Solwaraspora sp. WMMD1047: one gene and its partner. The protein of the gene in region 2 interacts with the protein of the main gene of each other region in a pairwise test. Links are inferred from orthologs where the notes say so. Each region holds a gene or a part of one and is shown on either strand. Other genes may lie near its edges. The genes, in order: rplA and thrS.

Region 1 (9,314 bases), 2.1 Mb from region 2 along the record:
CACCTCGGCTCCGGCGGCGGGTGGTGCTGTTGCCGCCAATACCCAGGTGATGGCCGTCGCAAGCGCGGAAGGTCTTGCAGAACCCAGCGTGCCTGTACGTGCCGGGCCACGTCAAGACTTGACGGCCGGGTCAGCCAACGACTTGTCCGTTCGCGGGGCGTACTCGACGCGTCGCAGCGCGCTCCCGGCCGTCCGGACGGCCGGGCCAACCGCCTGGTCACCCCGAGTTAGCCCTGATCACGGCGTGTCGCGCCGGGACACGACGCGAGCGGGCGGGAATCCGGTTGTCGGATCCCCGCCCGCTCGGCGGAACTGTGCCGCAGCTCACTCCGGAACCCGGAGTCGGCCGCTTCACCGGGTCGCCGGCAAGACCGGCGACCGGCACTACTTCAGGGTGACCTTGGCGCCCTCGCCCTCGAGCTTGGCCTTGGCCTTCTCGGCGGTCTCCTTGTTGGCCTTCTCCAGGACGGCCTTCGGCGCGGCCTCGACCAGGTCCTTGGCCTCCTTGAGGCCCAGGCCGGTCAGCTCGCGGACGACCTTGATGACCTGGATCTTCTTGCCGCCGTCGGCGTCCAGGATGACGTCGAACTCGTCCTGCTCCGGCTCGGCCTCGGCCGGCGCGGCCGCGCCACCGGGCGCCGCCATCGCGACCGGCGCGGCGGCGGTGACGTCGAAGGTCTCCTCGAACTGCTTCACGAACTCCGACAGCTCGATCAGCGTCATCTCCTTGAACGCGTCGAGCAGCTCGTCGGTGCTGAGCTTCGCCATGGCTGGCGTCCTTCCTTCTTACTTACGTGGGTCTGGGGATGTATCGGGGATGTTCGGGGTGGGCCGGCCGTCAGGCCTGCCCCTCCTGCTCGCGCTTGTCCTGCAGAGCGGCCGCGAGGCGGGCGGTCTTCGACAGCGGCGCCTGGAACAGGGCCGCGGCCTTGCTCAGGCTCGCCTTCATCCCGCCGGCCAGCTTGGCCAGCAGAACCTCGCGCGACTCCAGGTCGGCCAACCGGCTGACCTCTTTGGCCGTGATCGCCTTGCCCTCGAAGACGCCGCCCTTGATGACGAGCTTCGGGTTGGCCTTAGCGAACTCGCGCAGACCCTTCGCCGCCTCGACGACGTCGCCGGAGACGAAGGTCAGCGCGGTAGGACCGGTGAACAGCTCGTCGAGGCCCTGGATGCCCGCGTCCGTCGCGGCGCGCTTGGCCAGCGTGTTCTTGGCCACCGCGTAGGTGGTCTCCTGGCCGAGTGAACGCCGCAGCTGGGTGAGCTGGGCGACCGTGAGGCCACGGTACTCGGTCAGCACGGTCGCTCCCGCGTTGCGGAAGTGCTCGGTGAGCTCGGCGACGGCCGTGGCCTTGTCGGCCCGAACCGGCTTGTCCGCCATGTCCCTCCTCTCTCATTGCTGCAGGCTGGCCACCGTCGAGGCCGGAGCCTTGCGGACGGGTGGTGAAGGAGCGCGACAACGAGAAAGCCCCGGCGCAGGGCGCACGGGGCGAGCACAGCTCAATGATCACGGCCCGGGGGCCGGTAGCACTGCCGGGTTTCGCTTACCGCCCTGCGCGGGCCGCCCCGTCGAAACGGAACCTTCGACCGTGCCGGAGCACGGTGACCAGCGGTCTCTGGGTGGAACTTCGACCAAGAGTACGCGACCGGCCAACCGACCGCCAACTCGCCCCGGAACGACCGGGGCGCCGCCACCTCGCGGTGACAGCGCCCCGATCGGACCGTTCAGGCAGTTCAGGAGTCCGCGGACTCCTCGGTGAAGTTCTTGATCACGTTCGGGTCGACCGGGACACCCGGACCCATGGTCGTGGTGAGGGTGACCTTCTTGAGGTACTTGCCCTTGGCCGCCGACGGCTTCGCCCGCAGCACCTCGTCCAGCACCGCCGCGTAGTTGTCGACCAGCTGCGACTCGGAGAAGGACGCCTTACCGATGATCAGGTGCAGGTTGGAGTGCTTGTCGACGCGGAAGGTGATCTTTCCGCCCTTGATGTCGGTGACGGCCTTTGTCACGTCCATCGTCACGGTGCCGGTCTTCGGGTTCGGCATCAGGCCGCGCGGGCCCAGGATCCGCGCGATCCGACCGATCTTCGCCATCTGGTCCGGGGTGGCGATGGCGGCGTCGAAGTCCAGCCAACCCTCCTGGATCCGGGCGACCAGCTCGTCGCTGCCCACCTCGTCGGCACCGGCGGCGACGGCCTCCTCGGCCATGGCGCCGGTCGCGAAGACGATCACCCGGGCCGTCTTGCCGGTCCCGTGGGGCAGGTTCACCGTGCCGCGCACCATCTGGTCCGCCTTACGCGGGTCGACGCCGAGGCGCATCGCGACCTCGACCGTGGCGTCGAACTTGACGGTGCTGGTGTCCTTGGCGAGCTTGACCGCCTCGGCCGGACCGTACAGCTTGTTCCGGTCGATAGCCTCGGAGGCCTTGCGGTAGCTCTTGCTGCGCTGCATGTCTGAGTTCTCCTGTGGTGTCTGGCGGGGCGCGCCGCGCCCCTCCCACGACGGCGGTCCGGCCGGACCGCCGCGGTTGTCATTCCTTGATCGTGATCCCCATCGACCGGGCGGTGCCGGCGATGATCTTCTCGGCCTGGTCCAGGTCGTTGGCGTTCAGGTCGGTCATCTTCTTCTCGGCGATCTCCCGCAACTGGGCGCGGGTCACCGAGCCGACCTTGTCCTGGTGCGGAACGCCGGAACCCTTCGGCACCCCGGCGGCCTTGATCAGCAGACGGGCGGCCGGCGGCGTCTTCAGCACGAAGGTGAAGGTCCGGTCCTCGTAGACGCTGATCTCGGCGGGAACGATGTCGCCCCGCTGCGACTCGGTCTGCGCGTTGTAGGACTTGCAGAACTCCATGATGTTGACGCCGTGCTGGCCCAGCGCCGGACCGACCGGCGGCGCCGGCGTGGCCTGGCCCGCCGGCAACTGGAGCGTGAAGGTCTTGACGAGCTTCTTCTTCGGAGGCATGTCTCTTCCTGGGGCTTGATCCGGTGAGGTGCGGCCGACCCGATGCGGCGCACCCGAGGTGACCCGCGGAGCGCGCACGGTCAAGCGCGACCCGCGGGGGTCGACGTTCTAGGCTAGCGCAGGGCCGGATCCGGCAATCGAGCGGGCGACGCTAGATCTTGGCAACCTGGTTGAAGTTGAGCTCGACCGGCGTCTCCCGGCCGAAGATCGACACCAGTACCTTGAGCTTCTGCTGGTCGGCGTTGATCTCACTGATCGTCGCCGGCAGCGACGCGAACGCGCCGTCGGTCACGGTGACCGAATCGCCGACCTCGAAGTCCAGGACCTTGACCTCGGGCTTCGCCTTCTTCTGCTCGGTCTCCACCGCCGGGGCCAGCCACTTCAGCACCTCGTCGAGGGAGAGCGGCGCCGGCCGGTCGGCCCGGTCGGTGGCGCCGACGAAGCCGGTCACCCCGGGGGTGTTCCGGACGCAGGAGTACGACTCGGGCGTCAGCTCCATCCGGACCAGGATGTAGCCCGGGAAGACCTTGTTCTGGACCTGCAGGCGCTTGCCGTTCTTGACCTCGACCTCTTCCCGGGTCGGCACCTCGACCTGGTAGATGAACTCTTCCATGTCGAGGCTGGTGATCCGGGTCTCGAGGTTGGTCTTGACCTTGTTCTCGTAGCCGGCGTAGGAGTGCACCACGTACCAGTCGCCCGGCGCGTAGCGCAGCTTCTGCCGCAGCTCCGCGACCGGGTCGAAGTTCTCGTCGGGCGCCGAACCGTTGGTGGCCTCGAACTCCGGCTCGCTGGCGGCCTCGACCGACTCGTCACCCGCCGCCGTCGCGACCGCGGACTGCTCGTCCGCGGTACCGGCGGTCTCGTCGTACTCAGGCACGCTCGCTCACTTCCGTCACTATCAGCTGATCACGTCGTCAGCTCGGATTGCCGAAGACCCACAGCATGGCCCGCGCGAACCCGTAGTCGAGCAGGACGACGATCGACGTCATCACGGCGATGAACACGACCACGACCGTGGTGTAGGTCAACAGCTCCTTGCGGGTCGGCCAGATGACCTTACGCAGTTCCGCCACTACCTCGCGGAAGAACCGTCCGACGCGCCCGAATATTCCGACCCGCCCGGTTTCCGACTTCGACTTCGGCTGGCTCTCGGTGGACTCCGCCTTCTTGCGGGTGGCGGTGCCGCCCCGGGAGAGCTCCCGGTCGTCGTCCTCGACGACGTCGTCGTCCGCCGGGTCGTCGAGGCGGTCGTCGACAGCCTCGTCGTCCAGGCGGTCGTTCGCGTCGTCCTCACCGCGCCGATTCTTGTCGGCCACTTCGACCTCCGTCGCCAATTGGTTCGCACGTCGGTGGACGCACGCTCGCTGGTCACGCCGGCCGAATCCGACCCCCCTTGGAACGGTCAGGCCTCAGGCGCAGGGGTGACAGGACTTGAACCTGCAGCCTGCGGTTTTGGAGACCGCTGCTCTGCCAATTGAGCTACACCCCTAGGTAGGACAGCCGAACCCACTCCGGCACGCAGGCCAAAGCAGGGCCACTTGCCCCACGGCGGACCAGTGTACGGGTACCGGCCCGAGTTTCCCAACCGGACCGCCCCGGTACGCCGGCCACGGCTCAGCCCGGTGTCGGCCGCGCCGTCCGGATCGTCGCCCGAGCCTGGGACAGCACCCGCTCGCCGGCACAGGTCGCAGTCAGATCGAGCTGCGTCGAACCGTCGTCGGCCACCGCCCGCACCTTGGCGCGTACCTCGATCTCGGTTCCGGTGTCGTCGTCGGGTACCACCACCGGCCGGGCGAACCGGACCCCGTACTCGATCACCGCGTCCGGCGAGCCGGCCCACCCGGTGACCGCCCGACCGACGAGCGCCATCGTCAGCATGCCGTGCGCGATGACGCCCGGCAGCCCGACCTTCGTCGCGATCCGGTCGCTCCAGTGGATCGGGTTGAAGTCACCCGAGGCGCCCGCGTAGCGGACCAGGTCCGCCCGGGTCACCCGGAACGTCTGGACCGGCAGCTCCTGTCCGACCGTCAGCGTGCTCTGGGTCTCCAACCGGATCAGCCCTCCCCCCTGATGACCAGCCTCGACCAGACGCTCACCACCGGCTCACCGGCCACGGTCGCCACGTCGGTCCGGAAGGTCACGAAGTCGTGCCCGCCCCTGGAGATGATCTCCTCGATGCTGCTGGCGCAGGTCAACTCGTCCCCGGCCACCACCGGCCGGGTGTACGCGAACCGCTGGTCACCGTGCACCAGCCGCTCGGCGTCGGCGCCCAACGCCGGATCCTCGATGATCTGCTGGATCGCGGGAATTGTCAGCACCACCGGGAAGGTGACCGGCGCCACCACGTCCGGATGCCCCATCGAGCGGGCTGCGGCCGGATCGTTGTGCGCCGGATCGCCGGCCCCGATCGCCGCGGCGAACTCACGGATCTTTTCCCGGCCCACGAGGTACGGCGGCGTCGGGGCGAAACTGCGCCCGACGAAGGAGGAGTCCATCGGCATGCCGAGAAACTACACGCCCGCCACCCGGCCCGGAACCGACGGCCGGTCGGGACGGTGCACCCGTCCCGACCGGCCGTGGTCCGCAAGCTCAGCGGGTCTCGCGGTGCAGGGTGTGCTTGCCGTCCCGGGGGCAGAACTTCTTCAGCTCGATGCGGTCCGGGTCGTTACGGCGGTTCTTACGCGTGATGTAGTTGCGCTCCTTGCACTCCACACACGCCAAGGTGATCTTCGGACGGACATCGGTCGCCTTAGCCACGGCGGAGTGCCTTCCTCGATAACGGATCAACTACGACGTACCAGCGTAGACGCCCGGAGGGCGGACACGCAAAGTGGGCGCCTGCCGGCGCCCATCCGATCGGGTCCCCGGGACCGACCCGGCGACCGGAAGTAGCGGTGGCCGGACTTGAACCGGCGACACAGCGATTATGAGCCGCTTGCTCTGCCATCTGAGCTACACCGCCGTGGGCGGGTCACAAGAACCCTCTGAGCCCCCTTACGGAATCGAACCGTAGACCTTCTCCTTACCATGGAGACGCTCTGCCGACTGAGCTAAGGGGGCGCACGCGATCTTTCCTGCGGACGCGCAGGGGTAAGAGTACACGGGCGCGCGCGCGAGGTGAAATCAGATCCCCGCCGGCCGCCTGACCCCGCTGGGCCAGTTCTCGGCGCCCGTCGCCGGGACCGCCCGCAGCCGGCGTACGTCCGGCGCCAACGGCGTCTCGGACTCCGCCTGGGCACCGAACCAGGCCTCCAGCCGCTCGTACGGCAGCGGCCGGCTGAACAGGAACCCCTGGCCGATCTCGCAGCCGATGTCCTGCAGCAGCTCCAGGGTCAGCTCGCTCTCCACCCCCTCGGCCACCACCGCGAGGCCGAACTGCTGGGAGAGGGTCACCACCGCGTTCACGATGGCCAGGTCCACCGGGTCGGTCGCCATCCCCTGGACGAACGACTGATCGACCTTCACCTCGTTGACCGGCAGCCGCCGCAGGTGGGACAGGGACGAGTAGCCGGTGCCGAAGTCGTCCACGGAGAGGCGTACGCCGATGTCCCGCAGCCGGCGCAGGATCGGCACCGGCCGGTCCGTGCCGTCCAGGACGCCGGCCTCCTTGATCTCGAAGGTGACCAGCTCGGGCGCCACGCCGTACTCGGTGAGCAGCTCCTGGACCCGGGCGGGGAAGTGCGGGTCGGTGAGCGTACGCGAGGAGAGATTGACCGCGACGGCGAGCGGGTGCTCGGCGTCGGTCCAGTCCCGGCTGCGCCGCAGCCCCTCCCGCAGCACCGCCTCGGTGAGTCGGCTGAGCTGGCCGGTGTGCTCGGCGACCGCGACGAAGTCCTCTGGCGCGACCGCGCCGTGGGCGGGGTGTTCCCAGCGGGCCAGGCACTCGACGCCGACCAGCCGTCGTTCGCCGAGGGTGACCTTGGGCTGGAAGTAGACCTCCAGCTCGCCGTTGTCGAGCGCGTTGCGCAGGTCACCGGCGAGCCCCAACCGGTGCATTGACCGGGATTCCAGCGCCGGGTTGAACAGTTGGATGCCGTCCGGGGTGGACTTCGCCGCGGTGGCCGCCAGGTCGACCCGCTGCAGCAACGTCGCCGGGTCGCTGCCGTGGTCGGGATGCACCACCACGCCGACGACCGTGTCGACGTCCAGGACCAGGGAGTCGAAGACCATCTGGTCGCGGATCTGCTCGCGCAGCTGCGCGGCCAACTCCAGGGCCGCGTCCGCGCTCTCCACCCGCAGGGTGACCGCGAACTCGTCGCCGCCGAGCCGGCCGACAAGGGCGGCGGCCGGGGCCGAGTCGCGCAGCCGGGTCGCCACCTCGGTCAGCACCTTGTCGCCGGCGGCGTGCCCGAGCGACTCGTTCACCTGCCGGAGCGCGTCCACATCGAACAGCAGTACGGCGATCACCTCGCCAGGGGCGCGGACCCGGACCGCCTCCTCCAGCGCCGCGGTGATCCGGCGCCGGTTCGGCAGGTTGGTGAGGCCGTCGTGGTGGGCGTCGTGGCGCAGCCGGTCGACCAACCGGGAGTTCTCCAGGGCCACCGCGACGTGCGCCGCGATCGTCTCGAAGATCTGCACGTCGCTCGGGAGGAAGTGGCTGCTGTCGCTCAGCCGGTTGACCACCTCCAGGGAGCCGATGACGGCCTGCCCGGAGCGGAGCGGAACGGCGATCACATCCTTGGCGGAGCCGGCCCGCAACGCGACCCGCAGGCTCTCCTCGCCACCGAGGCGGTTACCTGCGGCGATGGTCCGTCGTTGGCCGACGGCCCGTTCCCGGACCAGCGACGGGGTACGGGCGAAGTCCAACAGGCCGGGATCGTCGACCCGGGCGGTGAGCAGCACCTCGGGGTGCCGGCCCTGGGCGGGCAGCCAGAGGGTGGCGTACTCGGCCTGCATGAGCGCCCGGACCCGGCCCAGCATGGCATCGGCGATGGCGCCGTCCTGACTCTCGGACATCGCCCGGGTCAGGTCGTACATGCCGGCCAGTGACCGGTGTTGCCGGAAGAACTGGGCATAGGAGCGGTAGACGAAGAGCAGCCCACCCACGAGCGCCCCGATCAGCACCACGGACCACCAGGTGGTGACGAGCGCGATCAACACGATCAGGCCCACCGACACGTTGACCGCGGCAGTGATCAAGTTGGGGGCGGCGGTGCGGATCATCTCCCTGCCGGCCTGCCAGCCATGCACGAGGGTGATCACCCCGGCCACCGCGGCGAGGGTGGCGAGGGTGATCGTGCTCACCGCAGCGAAAAGGATGCCCCAGGTGCCGGGTCCCACCCCCTCCATCGGTGGGAGCCCCAGCAGCAGCATGCAGGCCAACGAGGTCGCCGCGCCGGTCTTGGCGACGTTGAACCAGAACTTCGCCGGGCTGAGCTTGCGACGGACCTGGGTGATCAGCGAGGCGAGCGTGTAGACCACCACCACCATCAGGGGCGGAAGGTAGAACAGCGCCAGGACCAGCGGAATCTCGGTGATGGTGACGCCGAACGACTGGCGGCGGATCACGAAGTGAAGCATCGACCCTTCGGTCACGACCATGACCAACAGGAGGATGGCAGCGATCAGCCACTCGCCGACGGGTTCGTCGATGAGGATGCTCAGTGCCGTCGACCAGATGACCGTCACCAGCGCCAACGGCGCAGTGATGAACCAGGCGAGGTCGGCAGATCTGCGCGGCGAGCGTTGCCGCCTGGCCATACCGCTCCCTCGGGTCGCGTGCCTAGACGGAAGCGCCGTCCACCGTGCCGGCGATCTCGTCGAGCTGCCCCGGCACGGTCAGCCCGTCCACGGATCCGCCGAAGATGTCGGCCGTCCATTCGAAGGTCAGGGGGGTGAAGAGTAGGGGCTCGTCGGCGATGACGGCTCCCGCGGCCAGCGCGGTGAGCGCCACGACCGAGCCAAGCAGCCGGCCCAGCCGTCGTGCAGACATCGTTGGCTCCTGTCGGGAGGATGACGAAGAGAGGTGGAGGTTCCATGATGGTGCCACAGTCTTGGGAACGAGCAAAGCGTTACCTCCCCGCCTGGGCCATCGTTCAGGTCAAGTCCAACCGTTCGGCAGGAACAGGTCCGCCGGCCGGTGGCTAAGTGATCCCCACAGACCATCGATTTCATTCGCAAATCGTCGATTGGACGGGCGCCGCAAGTGACGTCACGCTGCTAAACACTGCTATCCCCAGTTGTCCGAAAATGCGCTACATATAACCTTCTTCTTCTCATTTCGGACGTAGCCGGGCACTGCCCGGCGACGGGATGGCCTGCGCAGCGGGCACGTCCGAGCGGCGGGCCGATACCCTGACCCACCGCTCGCCTGGAGCGCTCGGCCGGCCAGCCACGCCGCGCCGACTCGCCGTAG
Region 2 (16,487 bases):
CGCCATCGATCATGGCCGTGCAGCCGTGGCGAGCGGAACCACCCGCCGGACGGGGCAATCCTACCGGCGGCCCCCGGGGTGCTGTCACACCCCGTACAACGGGTCAGCCCGCGGCCCGGACCAGCCCGGCCGGAACCGGGCGCGGCGGTCAGCCCGCGGCCCGGACCAGCTCCACGAAGTAGCGGTGTACCCGCAGGTCACCGGTCAGCTCCGGGTGGAACGCGGTGGCCAGCAGGTTGCCCTGCCGGACGGCAACGATCCGCCCGGCCGCCGCACCGCTGGTGACCCGCCCCAGCACCTCGACCCCGGGGCCGACCCGCTCCACCCAGGGCGCCCGGATGAACACGGCGTGGAACAACGGCCCGGGCACGCCGGCGATCTCCACGGGCGCCTCGAACGAGTCGACCTGCCGGCCGAACGCGTTGCGCCGCACGGTCATCTCGATGCCCTCGAAGCCCCGCTGGTCGGGGCGGCCGTCGAGCACCTCGGTGGCGAGCATGATCATGCCGGCGCAGGAGCCGTAGACGGGCATCCCGTCGGCGACCCGCTTGCGGATCGGGTCGAGCAGCTCGAACTCCACCGCCAGCCGGCTCATGGTGGTCGACTCGCCACCCGGCACCACCAGCGCGTCGACCTCGTCGACCTCACCGGGGCGGCGCACGACACGCGCGTCCGCGCCCGCGTCACCCAACGCCCGCAGGTGCTCCCGCACATCCCCCTGCAGCCCCAGCACCCCCACCACCGGCCGCCCGCTCACACCCACCCCCCGCTCTTCGACATGATCCGGAAGGATCCGGGTCGCCGCTGCGACCCGGATCCTTCGTGATCACGCGACCGGCTCACCAGCCGCGCTCGGCGAGGCGGTGCGGGGCGGGGACCTCGTCGACGTTGATGCCGACCATCGCCTCGCCGAGGCCCCGGGAGACCTTGGCCAGCACGTCGGGGTCGTCGTGGAAGGTGGTGGCCTTGACGATGGCGGCGGCCCGCTGGGCGGGGTTGCCGGACTTGAAGATCCCGGAGCCGACGAAGACGCCCTCGGCGCCGAGCTGCATCATCATCGCCGCGTCGGCCGGGGTGGCGATGCCGCCGGCGGTGAAGAGCACCACCGGCAGCTTGCCGGTCTCGGCCACCTCGCGGACCAACTCGTACGGCGCCTGCAGCTCCTTGGCCGCCACGTACAGCTCGTCGGCGGGCAGCGAGCTGAGCCGGCGCAGCTCGGCGCGGATCTTGCGCATGTGGGTGGTGGCGTTGGAGACGTCCCCGGTGCCGGCCTCGCCCTTGGACCTGATCATCGCCGCGCCCTCGTTGATCCGCCGCAGCGCCTCGCCGAGGTTCGTGGCGCCGCAGACGAACGGCACCGTGAACGCCCACTTGTCGATGTGGTTGGCGTAGTCGGCGGGGGTCAGCACCTCCGACTCGTCGACGTAGTCGACGCCGAGCGACTGCAGCACCTGCGCCTCGACGAAGTGGCCGATCCGGGCCTTGGCCATCACCGGGATGGAGACCGCGTTGATGATGCTGTCGATCATGTCCGGGTCGCTCATCCGGGAGACGCCGCCCTGCGCCCGGATGTCGGCGGGCACCCGCTCCAGGGCCATCACCGCGACCGCGCCGGCGTCCTCGGCGATCTTGGCCTGCTCGGCGGTGACCACGTCCATGATCACGCCGCCCTTGAGCATCTCCGCCATGCCGCGCTTGACCCGGGCACTGCCGACGACGGGGGTGCCGGTGGTGGATTCGGAACTCACGGTGGACTCGGACACGGTGACGTCGCTCCTCGCAGGCGGAATCCGATGCTGGGGAACCCGACCCGGCGGCCGGACCCGGGCCCGATGCTACGCCGCCGACCGGCGGCGACCGACAGCCAATCGACCAACCGGTGGCCTGCACTGTGGCCGGGCTCACCTGCCGAGCGGGTCAGGCGATGGTCAGGTCCGGCTGGGCGGCGAGGGTGGGGTCGTCGACGTCGAAGTAGTGCGGCCGGTCGTGCTTGCGGGCCATCCGCAGCAGCCGGACCAGCGGGCGGCGGCGGGCGGAGAGCGCGTCGCGGACCAGGTCGGTGTGCAGCTGACGGGCCAGCGCCAACCGGCGGCTGGCGGCGACCACCGAGGCGGCGGCCGGGTCGTCCGGGTCCAGCCGGGCGGCCCGCAACTGGCGGGTGAGGTCGTTCTCGGCCGCCTCCCGCTCGTCCGGCCCGGCGTCCAGCGCGATCCGGGCCGCCGCGTACAGCTCCGTGGCGTACCGCTCCTCGGCGAGCACCGCGGCGGCGGCGGCGCGGCGCAGCAGGTGGGCCTCCAGCGCCCGGGCGGCCGCCGCGACCCGGGTGTGCAGCCGCTCGACCCGGGCGGCCGTCCAGGTCAGGTAGACCGCCACCAGCCCGACCGCCAGCGCGGCGCCCACCACCCACCACATGCCCGGCATCGTAGTGCTGCCTCAATCCCCGTCGGTCCGGTACGTCATCAGCTCGGTGCGGTCCACTCCACGTCCATCACCCGGCCGTCGGTCGCCTCGATCGCCGTCGCGTACACCTCAAGCACCCGGCGGGCCACCGTCGGCCAGTCGAACGCGGCCACCACCTGGCTGGCGCAGGCGGACAGCTCGGCCCGGGCGGCCGGATCGTCGAGCAGGTCGCTGACCGCGGCGGCCAGGGCGGCCGGATCGCCGGTCGGGAAGAGCCGCCCGGCCCGCCCGCCGTCCAGCACCCGACGGAACGCGTCCAGGTCGCTGGCGACCACGGTGGTGCCGGCCGCCATCGCCTCGGTGAGGATCATGCCGAACGACTCGCCGCCGATGTTCGGTGCCACGTACAGGTCGACGCTGCGCAGCATCCGGGCCTTCTCCTCCTCCGAAACCCGGCCCAGAAAGGTGATCCGGTCACGCAGCTCGACCGGCACGCCCTCGTGCAGGTCGGTCAGGTCACCCGGGCCGGCGACCAGCAGCCGCAGGCCGGGCCGGCTGCGGGCCAGGTCGACGAAGGCGTCCCGCAGCACCGGGAAGCCCTTACGCGCCTCGGTGAACCGGCCGAGGAAGCCCAGCGTGCCCCCGGTGCCGACGCCGCTCGGGCCGGGCCAGCCGGGCAGCGGCTCGGCCCCGGCGAACTTGCCGACCGCCACCCCGTTGGGGATCTCGACCGCGCCGCCGTCGAGGTGTTCGACCTGCAGCTTGCGGGCCAGCGCGCTGACCGCGATCCGGGCGGTGATCCGCTCCAGCACCAGCTGCAGCATGCCCTGGGCGGCGGCCAGCGCCTTCGACCTGGTCATGGCGGTGTGGAAGGTGGCCACCACCGGCCCGCGCGCGGAGAGCACGGCCAGCAGCGAGACGCTCAGCACGAACGGTTCGTGCACGTGCAGCACGTCGAAGTCGCCGCGGGCCAGCCAGCGCCGCACCCGGGCGGTGGAGAGCGGCCCGAAGGTGATCCGGGCCACCGAACCGTTGTAGGGGAACGGCACCGACCGGCCGGCCGGCACCACGTAGGGCGGCAGTTCGGAATCCTCGTCGGCGGGTGCCAGCACGCTCACCTCGTGGCCGAGACCGAGCAGCGCCTCGGCGAGGTCCATCACGTGGTTCTGCACCCCGCCCGGCACGTCGAAGGAGTACGGGCACACGATGCCGATCCGCACAGCGCCCCTCCCCCTCAGGCCGGCTCGGACGGCGCCACCGGGGCCGGCGTCGGCGGCTGCGACGGGGCCCGTGTCGGCGACGCCGGCTCGACCCACATCCGTTGCAACATGTGCCAGTCTTCCGGATGCCGGGCGATCCCGACGGCCAACTGGTCGGCGATCTGCTGGGTGATCGCCCGAACCCGCTGGTCAAGGGGGGCGCTGTCGGGATCCGGCACGGTCAGCGGGCCGGTCAGCGCCGCTCGCGCCATGTCCGGTTCGTACCACATTGAGGTGACGTAGAGCGGCGCCCCGGTCCGGATCGCCAGCAGGGCCGGACCGGCCGGCATCCGGGTGGGGGCGCCGAAGAAGGTCACCGGCACGCCCCGTGCGGAGAGGTCCCGGTCGGCCAGCAGCGGCACCAGGTGGCCGCGAGTCAACCGGTCCGCGAGCACGTCCACCGGCGGCTGCTGCCCGCCGGTGAGCGGGATGATCTCCATCCCGAGCCGCTCCCGGAAGGCGACGAACCGCTCGTAGACCCCCTCCGGCCGCAGCCGCTCGGCCACCGTGGTGATCGGCCAGCCCTTCGCCGCCACCCAGGCCCCGGCGGCGTCCCAGTTGCCGGCGTGCGGCAGCGCGACCACCACACCCCGGCCGGCGGCCATGTCGGCGGCGAGCAGATCCTCCCCGTCCAGCCGGAAGGTCGCCAGTCGCTGCTCGCGGCTCAGCACCGGCAGTCGGAACATCTCCATCCAGTACCGGGCGTACGAGCGCAGGCCGGCCCGCACCAGCGCGTCGAACTCGGCCGGCGGCAGGTCGGGGCCGACCACCCGGCGCAGGTTCTCGGCGAGTCGGGCCGTACCCCGGCCGCCCTTGCGGTGGGCGTGGTCGGCGCCGGCGCGGAAGGCCGCCGCCGCGACCGGTCGGGGCAGCGCCCGGATCAGCCGCCAACCGGCCAGGTAGCCGAGTTCGACCGGGGTCACCGGCCGACCCCGCTGGGTTCGGCCCGGTTGGCCTGCCGGTGGACGTGCGCGATCCGCTGGCCGACGGTGAACAGCGAGACGGCCGCCAGCAGCCAGAGCGCGGCGACCAGTCCCCAGGAGAGCAGCCCCAGGCCGGTCAGCAGGCCACCGACGCCGACGATCAGCAGCCGTTCGGTGCGCTCGGCGATGCCCACGTTGCAGGTCATCCCGAGGCCCTCGGCCCGGGCCTTGACGTAGGAGACCAGCCCGCCGAGCAGCAGGCAGGCCAACGCCGCCGCCACCCCCCACCGGTCGCCCTCGGTGGCCAGCCAGTACGCGACCGCGGCGAACACCGCACCGTCGGCGACCCGATCCATGCTGGAGTCGAGGAACGCGCCGAATTTGGTGGAGCCGCCGCTCATCCGCGCCATCGTGCCGTCGAGCAGGTCGGTGAGGGCGAAGACGGTGACGATCAGCGCGCCGGCCACCAGGTGGCCGCGGGCGCCGAAGCCGAGGGCGCCGACGAGCACCCCGACCGTGCCGGCGACCGTCACCGCATTGGGGGTGACCCCGATCCGCAGCAGGCTCCGGGCGATGGGCTCGACGACGCGGGTCAGGCCCGCCCGTACCGACACTTGGAAGATCTTCGCCATGGCGGTCCCACGATAACGGTCGCCGTACGCGGGTGGTACGACCGGCCGGGCCTAGTTGCCGGTGCGGGGTTGTGTCCGGTCCCGCGCGGGTGTGAGATCGAAGCAGGGAGGGTGACACAATTCACCCGCAAGCCCGTCACCGTCCCGGTGCACAGCACACCACCCGAGGATATCGCCGCGGACACGTCCGGGCCGCTCCCCCGCTCGCGCGGCGGTCGCCACCAACCACCGGTTCGCAGGGAGGTGCGCCCGATGGCGCAGAAGACTCAGGAGAAGGGGGTCACCGGCGCCGCGCCGGTGGTGGATGCCCCCGGCAGGGTACGCAACGTGGTGCTTGTCGGCCATTCCGGCGCCGGCAAGACCACGCTGGTGGAGGCGCTGCTAGCGGCGACCGGCACGATCGGCCGGCCCGGCGCGGTCACCGACGGCAACACGGTCTGCGACCACGACCCGGCCGCCGTCCGGCAGCAGCGGTCGGTGAGCCTGTCGTGCGCCCCGTTGCTGCACGACGGGGTGAAGGTGAACCTGCTGGACAGCCCCGGGTACGCCGACTTCGTCGGTGAGCTGCGGGCCGGGCTGCGGGCCGCCGACGCGGCGCTGTTCGTGGTCTCGGCCGGCGACGGCATGGACGCGGCCACCGCCACCCTGTGGGAGGAGTGCGCGAGCGTCGGGATGCCCCGGGCGGTGGCGGTCACCCGGCTGGACCACCCGCGCGCCGACTTCGACGAGACGGTGGCGCTGTGCCAGCGGGTCTTCGGCGACAACGTGCTCCCGCTGTACCTGCCGATGCTGGGCGACGACGGGGTCTCGGTGGCCGGCCTGATGGGTCTGATCACCCAGCGGGTCTTCGACTACTCGGCCGGCCCGGTCCCGCAGGTGCGCGAGCCCGACCCGGAGCACCTGCCGGCCATCGCGGAGGCCCGCAACGAGCTGATCGAGGGGATCATCGCCGAGAGCGAGGACGAGACCCTGATGGACCGCTACCTGGGCGGCGAGTCGATCGAGGTGTCGGTGCTCATCGAGGACCTGGAGAAGGCGGTCGCCAAGGGTCACTTCTATCCGGTGGTGCCGGTCTGCGCGGCGACCGGGGTGGGGCTGGACACGCTGCTCGAGGTGCTGACCGCCGGCTTCCCGTCGCCGCTGGAGCACGACCTGCCGCCGGTCACCGGGGTGGACGGCTCGCCGCGCCCGCCGCTGCACTGCGACCCGGCCGGGCCGCTGGTGGCCGAGGTGGTCAAGACCACCATCGACCGGCACGTGGGGCGGGTGTCGCTGGTGCGGGTCTTCTCCGGCACGCTGCGCCCGGAGCAGACGGTGCACGTCTCCGGGCACGGGCTGACCGAGCGGGGGCACCCGGACCACGACGCCGACGAGCGGGTGGCGCACATCTACTCGCCGCTGGGGGCGGCCCTGCGCGAGGTGCCGTACTGCGTGGCCGGCGACGTCTGCGCGCTCACCAAGTCCGGCAGCGCGGAGACCGGTGACACCATCTCGGCCAGGGAGCAGCCGCTGCTGATCGCGCCGTGGGAGATGCCCGAGCCGCTGCTGCCGGTGGCGATCGTGGCCAGGACCCGCTCCGACGAGGACGCGCTGGCGAAGAACCTGGCCCGGCTGGTGGCCGGCGACCCGACGATGCGGCTGGAGCGCAACCCGGAGACCCATCAGCTGGTGCTCTGGTGCATGGGTGAGGCGCACGCCGACGTGGTGCTCGACCGGCTGCGGTCCGGCGGGGTCGAGCTGGACACCGAGCCGGTGCGGGTGGCGCTGCGGGAGACCTTCGCGGTCGGCTCGAAGGGCCACGGCCGGCATGTGAAGCAGTCCGGCGGGCACGGTCAGTACGCCGTCTGCGACATCGAGGTGGAGCCGCTGCCGCGCGGGGCCGGCTTCGAGTTCACCGACCGGGTGGTCGGCGGCGCGGTGCCGCACAACTACATCCCGTCGGTGGAGAAGGGGGTACGGGCCCAGCTCGACCGGGGCATCGTGGCCGGCTACCCGATGGTGGACGTACGGGTGACCCTGGTCGACGGCAAGGCGCACAGCGTGGACTCCTCGGACGCGGCGTTCCAGACCGCGGGCGCGCTGGCCCTGCGGGACGCGGCCGAGAAGGGCCAGGTCACCCTCTTGGAGCCGGTCGACGAGGTGACGATCCGGGTGCCGGACAGCTGCGTCGGCGCGGTGCTGAGCGACCTGTCCGGCCGGCGCGGCCGGGTGCTGGGCACCGAGCCGGACACCAGCACCACCGAGCGGAGCCTGGTCCGGGCCGAGGTGCCCGCCACCGAGCTGGTCCGGTACGCGGTGGAGCTGCGCTCGATGACGTCGGGGGCGGGCACCTTCCGCCGGTCGTTCGTGCGGCACGACCCGATGCCGGCGCACCTGGCCGACCAGGTCCGCAAGGACCACGCGGCGGGCGCCGGGCACTGACCCGCGCGGGCCGACCCGCTCAGCCGGCGGGTGCCGGGGGTGGGTCGGCCCAGGCGCGGGCGAGCAGGTCCCGGGTGTCGACGAGCAGCTGCGGCAGGATCTTCGTCCGGCCGATCACCGGCATGAAGTTGGCGTCGCCACCCCACCGGGGCACCACGTGCTGGTGCAGGTGGGCGGCGATGCCGGCACCGGCCACCCCGCCCTGGTTCATGCCCAGGTTGAAGCCGTGCGCGTTGCTGACCCGGCGGATCACCCGCATCGCCGTCTGGGTGGCGGTGGCCAGCTCGACGGTCTCGGCCGGGTCCAGGTCGGTGTAGTCGGCGACGTGCCGGTACGGGCAGACCAGCAGGTGGCCGGGGTTGTACGGGTAGAGGTTGAGCACCACGAAGACCCGTTCGCCCCGGGCCACCACAAGGCTGTCGTCGCCCTGCCGCCCGGGGGCCAGGCAGAACGGGCAGCCGGTGGGCTGCTCGTACCCCTCGGCGGGGCGGTCCTCACCGGCGATGTAGGTCATCCGGTGCGGGGTCCAGAGCCGGTCCAGGCCGTCCGGCACCCCGATCTGCGCGTGCTGCGCCGCCCCTGTCACGGGTTCGATCCTACGAGCAGCGCGCCGGTTGCCGGCTCCGCGCTGCCGCCCGGATTCCGCCGGCGGATCAGGCCGGCGCCCCGTCGACCGCGCTGGGGCCGGTGTTGGTCCGCGAGCGGACCACCTCGACCACGTGCGCCACCGCCTCGGCCAGCGGCACGCCGTTGCGTTGGGAGCCGTCCCGGTAGCGGAAGGAGACCGCGCCCGCCTCCACGTCGGCGTCCCCGGCGATCGCCATGAACGGGATCTTCTGCTGCTGGGCGGTGCGGATCTTCTTCTGCATCCGGTCGTCGGAGCCGTCCACCTCGGCCCGGATCCCCTCGGCCCGCAGCATCGCCACGAACGAGGCGAGGTATTCGGCGTGCTCGTCGCGGATCGGGATGCCGACCACCTGGACCGGCGCGAGCCAGGCCGGGAAGGCGCCCGCGTAGTGCTCGGTGAGCACCCCGAAGAACCGCTCGATCGAGCCGAAGAGCGCCCGGTGGATCATCATCGGCCGCTGCCGGGTGCCGTCGGCGGCCTGGTACTCCAGGCCGAACCGGCGGGGCTGGTTGAAGTCGAGCTGGATGGTCGACATCTGCCAGGTCCGGCCGATCGCGTCCCGGGCCTGCACGGAGATCTTCGGCCCGTAGAAGGCGGCGCCGCCCGGGTCGGGCACCAGCTCCAGGCCGGAGTCCTCGGCGGCCTGCCGGAGCGTCTCGGTGGCCTCGGCCCACTCGGCCTCCTCGCCGATGAACTTGTCCGAGTCGTCGCGGGTCGACAGCTCCAGGTAGAAGTCGTCCAGCCCGTAGTCGCGCAGCAGGTCGAGCACGAAGGTGAGCAGCGAGCGCAGCTCGGCGGGCATCTGCTCGCGGGTGCAGTAGATGTGCGAGTCGTCCATGGTCAGCCCGCGTACCCGGGTGAGGCCGTGCACGACGCCGGACTTCTCGTACCGGTAGACGGTGCCGAACTCGAACAGCCGCAGCGGCAGCTCCCGGTACGACCGGCCGCGGGCCCGGAAGATCAGGTTGTGCATCGGGCAGTTCATCGCCTTGAGGTAGTACTCCGCCCCCTCCATCTGCATGGGCGGGAACATCGTCTCGGCGTAGTACGGCAGGTGCCCGGAGGTCTCGAAGAGCTGCGCCTTGGTGATGTGCGGGCTGTTGACGAACTCGTACCCGGCCTCCTCGTGCCGGCGCCGCGAGTAGTTCTCCATTTCGCGGCGGATGATCCCGCCCTTGGGGTGGAAGATCGCCAGCCCGGAGCCGATCTCGTCGGGGAAGCTGAACAGGTCCAGCTCCGCGCCGAGCTTGCGGTGGTCGCGCCGGGCGGCCTCCTCCAACACCTTCAGGTACGCCTTGAGCGCGTCCCGGGTCGGCCAGGCGGTGCCGTACACCCGCTGCAGCTGCGGGTTGCGCTCGTTGCCCCGCCAGTAGGCGGCGGCCGAGCGCATCAGCTTGAACGCCCCGATCAGCCGGGTGGTCGGCAGGTGCGGGCCGCGGCACAGGTCCGACCAGCAGACCTTCTCCGAGCCGGCGTCGAGGTTGTCGTAGATGGTCAGCTCGCCGCCGCCGACCTCCAGCTCCTCGCTGGGGTCGAAGCCGGCGCCGGCCGTGCCGACCTCGGTCGCCTCCGCCGGCTGCTCGGTGCCGCCGACGCTCTTGACGTCGATCAGCTCCAGCTTGAACGGCTCGTCGGCCAGTTCGGCGCGGGCCTGTTCCGGGCTGTCGAAGCGCCGCCGCCGGAACCGCTGGCCGGACTTGATGATCTCCTGCATCCGCTTCTCCAGCCGGGTCAGGTCCTCGGGCTGGAACGGGCGGGGCATGTCGAAGTCGTAGTAGAAGCCGTTCTCGATCGGCGGGCCGATGCCGAGCTTCGCCTCCGGGAAGGTGTCCTGGACGGCCTGGGCGAGCACGTGCGCCGTGGAGTGCCGCAGCACGGTCAGCCCGTCGGGCGAGTCCAGGGAGACCGCCTCGACCCGGGTGTCCACCGCCGGCACCCAGTCCAGGTCGCGCAGCCGGCCGGGTTGACCGGCGCCGGCGCCCTCGCGGACCACCACGATCGCCTTCGGCCCGTGGGCGGGCAGGCCGGCCGCGGCCACCGCCTCGCCGGCCGTCGTCCCGGCGGGTACGACGACGGTGTCGTCCACCGCGGCGGGGCGGCCGGTCGGGGGCTGCGGTGCGGACACGGTGACTCCTTCGATCGGGTGTGCCTCGGCGGCCGGCCCGCGTCCCGAGCGGACGAACGGGCGAAAACCGAGTCGGTGGCGCCTGCGATGTTATCGGTCCTGGTTTCTACTGCTGCCGCCGACGCGTCCCCGGCGTTACATTGACGCCGTGGGAGCCTCTGACATGATGGGTACCCTGCAGCGCAGGTACGAGACGTTTTTCGCATCGCGACCCGCGGTGCCGTTCGCGGTCGCCGGCCCGGACGGGTCGGCGCACCTGCTCGGCGGAGCCGAGCCACTCTTCACCATCAAGGTCACCGACCCGCGCGGCGCCAAGGCGCTGGCCGGCCTGGACCAGTTCGGGGTGGCGGTCGCCTATCTGCAGGGCTGGCTGGACGTGGAGGGCGACCTGGCCGCCGCGCTGCGGATCCGGGCGTTCTTCACCGACCGGCATCCGATCGCCTGGCTGGGCCGGTTCGTGCCGGCCCTGCTGCGTGGCCGGCAGGAGGACGACCGGCGGGCCATCTCGCACCACTACGACGAGGACTCGGAGTTCTTCCTGACCTTCCTCGACAGCCGGCACCGCTGCTACACCGAGGGGGTGTTCGCCTCCGACGACGAGCCGTTGGAGGACGCGATGACCCGCAAGATGGATCTGGCGCTGGCCGCGATCGGGGTCGGCCCGGGTGACCACGTGTTGGAGGTGGGCGGCGGCTGGGGGGCGTTCGCCGAGCACGCCGCCCGGCGCGGCATCCGGGTGACCACCACCACCCTGTCCCGGGAGTCGGAACGGTTCCTCACCGAGCTGTTCGAGCGGGAGCGGCTGCCGGTGCGGGTGGTCCGGCAGCACATCTACGGCTTCCGGCCGGACCACCGGTTCGACGCGATCGTGAACATGGGCGTCACCGAGCACCTGCCCGACTACCGGACCACCCTGCGCAAGTACGCCGAGTTGCTGCGCCCCGGCGGTCGGGTGTACCTGGACGCGCTCGCGATGCGGCGCAAGCACCTCTCCTCGACGTTCATGAAGCGCTACGTCTACCCGGGGGCGTCGGCGCCGCTGCTGCTGCACCAGTACCTGCGGCAGGTGGCCCGCTCGCCGTTCGAGCTGCTCAGCGTCGACGACGACCGGCACAACTACTACCTGACCTGCCGGGAGTGGGCCTGCCGGCTGGACGCCGCCCGGGACGAGATCGTCCGCCGCTGGGGCGAGCCGCTGTACCGGCGGTTCCGGCTCTTCCTGTGGGGTTCGGCGGCCGGCTTCGACACCGGCCTGGTGCAGGCCTACCGCTGGGTGCTGCGGCTGCCCTGACCTGACCGGCTGACCCACTCCGGCGCCCCGCCGCCCGGACGGCCACCGGCAGCCGACTTGCCACGCGCAGTACGGTCACTACGTGGCCACGGTCCTCCTGGTCGAAGATGACCATGTCGTACGCGGCGCGATGCTGCGCTCGCTCGCCGACCGCGGGCACGCGGTGCACGCGGTCGGCACGGCTCTCGACGCCCTGCGTCGGGTCGCCGCGGAAACCCCCGACCTGGTGGTGCTCGACCTGGGGCTGCCGGACCTGGACGGCTCGGACGCGCTGCGGATGCTGCGCGGCATCACCGACGTCCCGATCATCATCGCCACCGCCCGCGACGACGAGCAGGCGATCGTCCGGCTGCTGCGGGCCGGTGCCGACGACTACATGGTCAAGCCGTTCACCGGCGCGCACCTGGACGCCCGGATCACCACCGTGCTGCGTCGGGTCGGCCGGGCGAGCCGTACGGTGGCACCGGCGGTGCACGAGGTCGGCGGCCTGCGGGTGGACGTCGGCGAGCGCAGCGCGCACCTGGACGGCGTCCCGCTGGCGCTGACCCGCAAGGAGTTCGACCTGCTCGCCTACCTGGCGGCACGGCCCGGCAGGGTAGTCTCCCGCCGGGAGCTGTTGGAGGAGGTATGGCGTCAGCCATCGGTCGGCGAGGATCAGACCATCGACGTGCATCTGTACTGGCTGCGCCGCAAAATGGGCGAGTCCGCGGCGAAGCCCCGCTACCTGCGCACCGTGCGGGGGGTCGGGTTCCGGTTGGTGGCACCGGACTGAGGCCCGCGCTGGCCTATCTCGGGGCCGGCATGACCTCGATCGTGGCGCTGGTCTTCCTGATCCCGCTCGGCCTCGCGCTGCAGCAGGAGACCCGGGAGGCGGCGCTCGCCGACGCCGCCCGGCGCAGCGGCGTGATCGCCGGCGCCCTGGCGGTCAGCACCGATCCGGAGGTGCTCAGACGCGCCATCGCCGAAACCGGTGACCCGCCCGAGCAGCGGCCGGTCCTGCACGGCCTGGAAACCGGCGGTACGCCGCTGGCCGCCGCCGAGGAGGTGGCCAGGGTGGGCGCCACCGGTGAGCCGGCCGTGGTCGACGTGCCGGGCGGGGTGGCCCGGCTGGAGCCGGTGTCCGCCGGCGACCGGATCGTGGTGGTGGAGGTCTTCGTCCCGGAGTCGGCGCTGACCGCCGGTACCGGCGGCACCTGGCTCATGCTGATCACCATCGCGGTCGGGTTGGTGGTCGCCTCGGTGATCGTGGTGGACCGGCTGGCCGCCAAGGCCGTCGCCTCCGCCCGCGGCCTGGTCAAGGCCGCCCTCGCCGTCGGCGACGGTGACCTGGGGATGCGGATCCAGCCGAGCGGGCCGCGGGAGCTGGCCGAGGCCGGCTACGCCTTCAACCGGATGGCCGACCGGCTGGTGACCTCCCGCACCGACGAGCGGGAGCTGGTCGCGGACCTGTCGCACCGGTTGCGTACGCCGCTGACCGTGCTCCGGCTGGACGCCGACGCGCTCGACTCCGACGACACGAGCGTGGGTTCGTTCAGCGCGGCCGAGCTGGACCGGCGGCGCACGATCCGCCGGATCCGGCAGGCGATCGTCACCCTGGAGGGTGAGATCGACGTCCTGATCAACACCACCCGCAAGACGGTGGCGCACGAGGCCGGTCCCGGGATGTGCGATGTCAGCGAGGTGGTCCGGGACCGGATGGTGTTCTGGGCGGCGCTGGCCGGGGACCAGAACCGCGCCTACCGGGTCACCGGGGCGCAGTTGCGGATCCCGGTGCCGGTGGCCCGGGCCGAGTTCGCCGCCGCGCTGGACGCGGTGCTCGGCAACGTCTTCCGCTACACGCCGCAGGGCACCGATTTCGAGGTGGCCGTCTCCCGCCGCGACGGCTACGTGGCGGTCCGGGTCGACGACGCCGGCCCCGGCATCGCCGACCCGGAACGGGCGCTGCGGCGCGGTGCCAGCGACCGGGGTTCGACCGGACTGGGGCTGGACATCGCCCGGCGGGTGGCCCAGCAGGCAAACGGTTCGGTGAGCATCGACCGGGCCCGGCTGGGTGGGGCCAGTGTGGTGATGCTGCTCGCCGACCCGGAGGCCGCACCCCGGCAGGTGAGCCGGTTCGGGCTGGTCGGCCGGCTGGCCCGGGAGCGCGAGCCGGGTGGCCGCCGCTGGCCCCGGCAGCGCCCCGACCGGGACTGACTTCCGCGCCCGTCGAGCGGCTCGGCGGACGGCCGTCGAGCGGCTCGTCCGGTGGCCGTCCGGCGGCTCGTCCGGTGGCCCGAAAGGGCTTCGGCAGGGCTCCGATGGGAGCGCGCCCAATTATCCGACCTTCCCGACCAAAGTCCGCTCTGACCTGCGGAAACTCCAATACGGCCGGCGCCGTGAAGTTGATCAGTCCACTGTCGACCGCAGGGGAGGCTCAAATCCGTCTTAGGTCTGGGTTAACGCCGCACCACTGGCGCGGGTCGAATGGCAACATCAATGGCGATCCCATCCTGTTCCGCCGGGCCAACACCCACAGTCGCACCCAACCCCGGCCCGGCGGAGCCGTGCGCGCGGCGGGAGAAGGTCCCCCACACCTGATCCCGCCGCGCGCGCCACCCCTGCGAGGAAAGCGTGATCTCACGAAAGGACGGTCAGCTGAAACCGCAGCCGCCTTCGTCCCCCCACCGGGGGGAGGACGGTGCTGCCCAGGGATCGTCAGACGGCACCACCAGCGACGGAACGCTCGCGCCCGCTGTCGGCAGCGGTGCGGCAGCGCGATCGTCGCCCACGAACGCTGGCCCGGCGCGGCCGCCCGCAGCACCCCGCGCCGGGCCAGCTTCCACCCCGCACCCGGATGCCGTCCCGGCGGCGGAGACGGCTGCCTCCTCCCGGCGCCTGGTGCGCTGGGTCGCCGTGATCGTGGCGGCCATCATCGTCACCCTGGCCTGCTGGCAGGACCCCAGCTACGCCCAGGGCGGATGCCCGCCAGCGGCGACAGCGACCTGACGGCGGCGGCCCGCCGCCTGACGGTCAGCGCCCGAAGCTCGCGAGGTGGTCGTCGATCTCGGCGATGATCCGCCGCTTGCCCGGCTCGTCCAGGAAGGACGCGGTCACCGCGTCCCGGGCCAGCCCCGCCACCTCCGCCGGCCCGTACGACAGCAGCCGCGCGGCGACCGCGTACTCGTTCTCCAGTGTGGTGCCGAACATCGGCGGGTCGTCGGAGTTGATCGTCACCAGCACCCCGGCGGCCACCAGTTCGGGCAGCGGATGCGCCTCGATCGCCGGCACGCTGCGGGTCCGGACGTTCGAGGTCGGGCTGATCTCCAACGGGATCCGCCGCTCGGCCAGGTACGACAGCAGCTCGGGATCGCGCACGGCGCTGATGCCGTGACCGATGCGTTCCGCGCCCAGCTCGCGCAGCGCGTCCCAGATGGTCTGCGGGCCGGTGCTCTCGCCCGCGTGCGGCACCGACCGCAGCCCGGCCGCCCTGGCCTGGTCGAAGAAGGGCTTGAACTGCGACCGGGGTACGCCGATCTCGGGGCCGCCGAGCCCGAAGCTGACCAGCCCGTCGGGCCGCTGTCCCAACGCGATCCGCAGGGTTTCCTCGGCGGCCGGCAGGCCGGCCTCGCCGGGGATGTCGAAGCACCAGCGCAGCGCGATGCCGAACTCCGCCTCGGCGCCCTTTCGGGCGTCCTCGATCGCCTCGCAGAACGCCGGCGCCGGGATACCGCGCCGCACGTGCGAGTACGGCGTGATCGTCAGTTCGGCGTAGCGGACCTGCTGGCGGGCCAGTTCCCGGGCCACCTCGAAGGTGAGCAGCCGGACGTCCTCGGGGTCGCGGATCAGGTCCACGACGCTGAGGTAGATCTCGATGAAGTGGGCGAAGTCGCGGAACGCGAAGTACTCGGCGAGCAGGTCCGGATCCGCCGGCACCGGGCTGTGCCCCTGGTGGCGGGCGGCCAGTTCGGCCACGATCCGGGGCAGCGCGGAGCCGACGTGGTGCACGTGCAGCTCGACCTTTGGCAGTCCGGCGATGAACGTGGACAGATCGGTCACGACGCGTTCCTTCCGGTGGGGCTGGTCCGGGCGACGAGGAAGATCCGGCGGAACGGGAAGAGCACCGCCCCGTGCCGCACCGGGTACGCCTCGGCGAGCCGGTCGGCCAGCGCGGTCCGGAAGGCGGCCCACCCGCCGCCCGCCGACTCTCCCCCGCCGTCAGCGGCCGGCGCCGGGCTGGCCGACGCCGGGCTGGCCGACGCCGGGCTGGTCGGCTCGTCGGCGGCCAGTGCGGCGCGGATCGGCCGCAGCGCGGTTCCGGTCAGCCAGGTGAGGACGGGATGCTCGGCGGTGTCGGCGGAGAGCTGGTGCACGTAGGTAGTCTCCCAGGCGTCGACCGCGCAGCCCGCGCCGGTCAGCAGGGTGGCGTATCCGACGGCGTCGTCGACCGAGGTTCCGCGGACCAGGGGCGCCAGCCGCTCCCGCCACCGCGGGTCGTCGGCCACCTCCCGCAGGGCGCGGTGGGACGGGGCGTCGAAGTTCCCCGGCACCTGCATCGCGAGCCAGCCACCGGCCGGCAGTCGCTCCACCCAGCCGGTGAGCAGCCGCTGGTGGCCGGGCACCCACTGCAGCACCGCGTTGCAGACCAGCACGTCGTCGTCGGGGCCCGGGGTGAAGTCCCGCACGTCGGCGACGGCGAAGCGGGCGGTCGAGCCGGTCCGCCCGGCGGCCCGGATCATCTCCGGCGCGGAGTCCAGGCCGGTGACCCGGGCCGCCGGCCACCGGGCGGCCAGGACGGCGGTGAGGTTGCCGGGACCGCAGCCGAGGTCGAC

Evidence for each region.
Region 1: the proteins of thrS (region 2) and rplA interact in binary tests that used the Escherichia coli proteins (3 or more experiments, as listed by UniProt). The link is inferred for Solwaraspora sp. WMMD1047 from one-to-one orthologs.

What each region holds. Positions count from the first base shown.
Region 1 is NZ_JARUBL010000001.1:779,952-789,265, reverse strand. The notes cover bases 591-3,408. They hold rplA (50S ribosomal protein L1), read right to left. Parts: upstream 2,449-3,408; coding sequence 1,732-2,448; downstream 591-1,731. Other genes in these bases: nusG (transcription termination/antitermination protein NusG), read right to left, coding at 3,111-3,408; rplK (50S ribosomal protein L11), read right to left, coding at 2,528-2,959; rplJ (50S ribosomal protein L10), read right to left, coding at 839-1,378; rplL (50S ribosomal protein L7/L12), read right to left, coding at 591-768. Outside these bases: more of rplL, read right to left, coding at 385-590; more of nusG, read right to left, coding at 3,409-3,836; preprotein translocase subunit SecE, read right to left, coding at 3,874-4,275; O7627_RS03665 (MaoC family dehydratase), read right to left, coding at 4,574-5,008; O7627_RS03660 (MaoC family dehydratase N-terminal domain-containing protein), read right to left, coding at 5,014-5,460; rpmG (50S ribosomal protein L33), read right to left, coding at 5,549-5,716; O7627_RS03640 (EAL domain-containing protein), read right to left, coding at 6,083-8,659; O7627_RS03635 (hypothetical protein), read right to left, coding at 8,682-8,891. UniProt on the Escherichia coli protein: One of the primary rRNA binding proteins, it binds very close to the 3'-end of the 23S rRNA. Forms part of the L1 stalk. It is often not seen in high-resolution crystal structures, but can be seen in cryo_EM and 3D reconstruction models.
Region 2 is NZ_JARUBL010000001.1:2,857,630-2,874,116, reverse strand. Bases 7,820-10,713 are described here. They hold thrS (threonine--tRNA ligase), read right to left. Parts: upstream 10,350-10,713; coding sequence 8,289-10,349; downstream 7,820-8,288. Other genes in these bases: O7627_RS13195 (class I SAM-dependent methyltransferase), read left to right, coding at 10,537-10,713; O7627_RS13205 (HIT domain-containing protein), read right to left, coding at 7,820-8,221. In the rest of the region: pyridoxal 5'-phosphate synthase glutaminase subunit PdxT, read right to left, coding at 149-763; pyridoxal 5'-phosphate synthase lyase subunit PdxS, read right to left, coding at 840-1,763; O7627_RS13230 (hypothetical protein), read right to left, coding at 1,918-2,412; O7627_RS13225 (glycosyltransferase family 4 protein), read right to left, coding at 2,460-3,620; O7627_RS13220 (phosphatidylinositol mannoside acyltransferase), read right to left, coding at 3,635-4,582; pgsA (phosphatidylinositol phosphate synthase), read right to left, coding at 4,579-5,214; O7627_RS13210 (elongation factor G-like protein EF-G2), read left to right, coding at 5,467-7,635; more of O7627_RS13205, read right to left, coding at 7,655-7,819; more of O7627_RS13195, read left to right, coding at 10,714-11,679; O7627_RS13190 (response regulator transcription factor), read left to right, coding at 11,762-12,451; O7627_RS13185 (HAMP domain-containing sensor histidine kinase), read left to right, coding at 12,481-13,872; O7627_RS13180 (adenosine deaminase), read right to left, coding at 14,689-15,714; O7627_RS13175 (methyltransferase domain-containing protein), read right to left, coding at 15,711-16,487. UniProt on the Escherichia coli protein: Catalyzes the attachment of threonine to tRNA(Thr) in a two-step reaction: L-threonine is first activated by ATP to form Thr-AMP and then transferred to the acceptor end of tRNA(Thr). The rate-limiting step is amino acid activation in the presence of tRNA.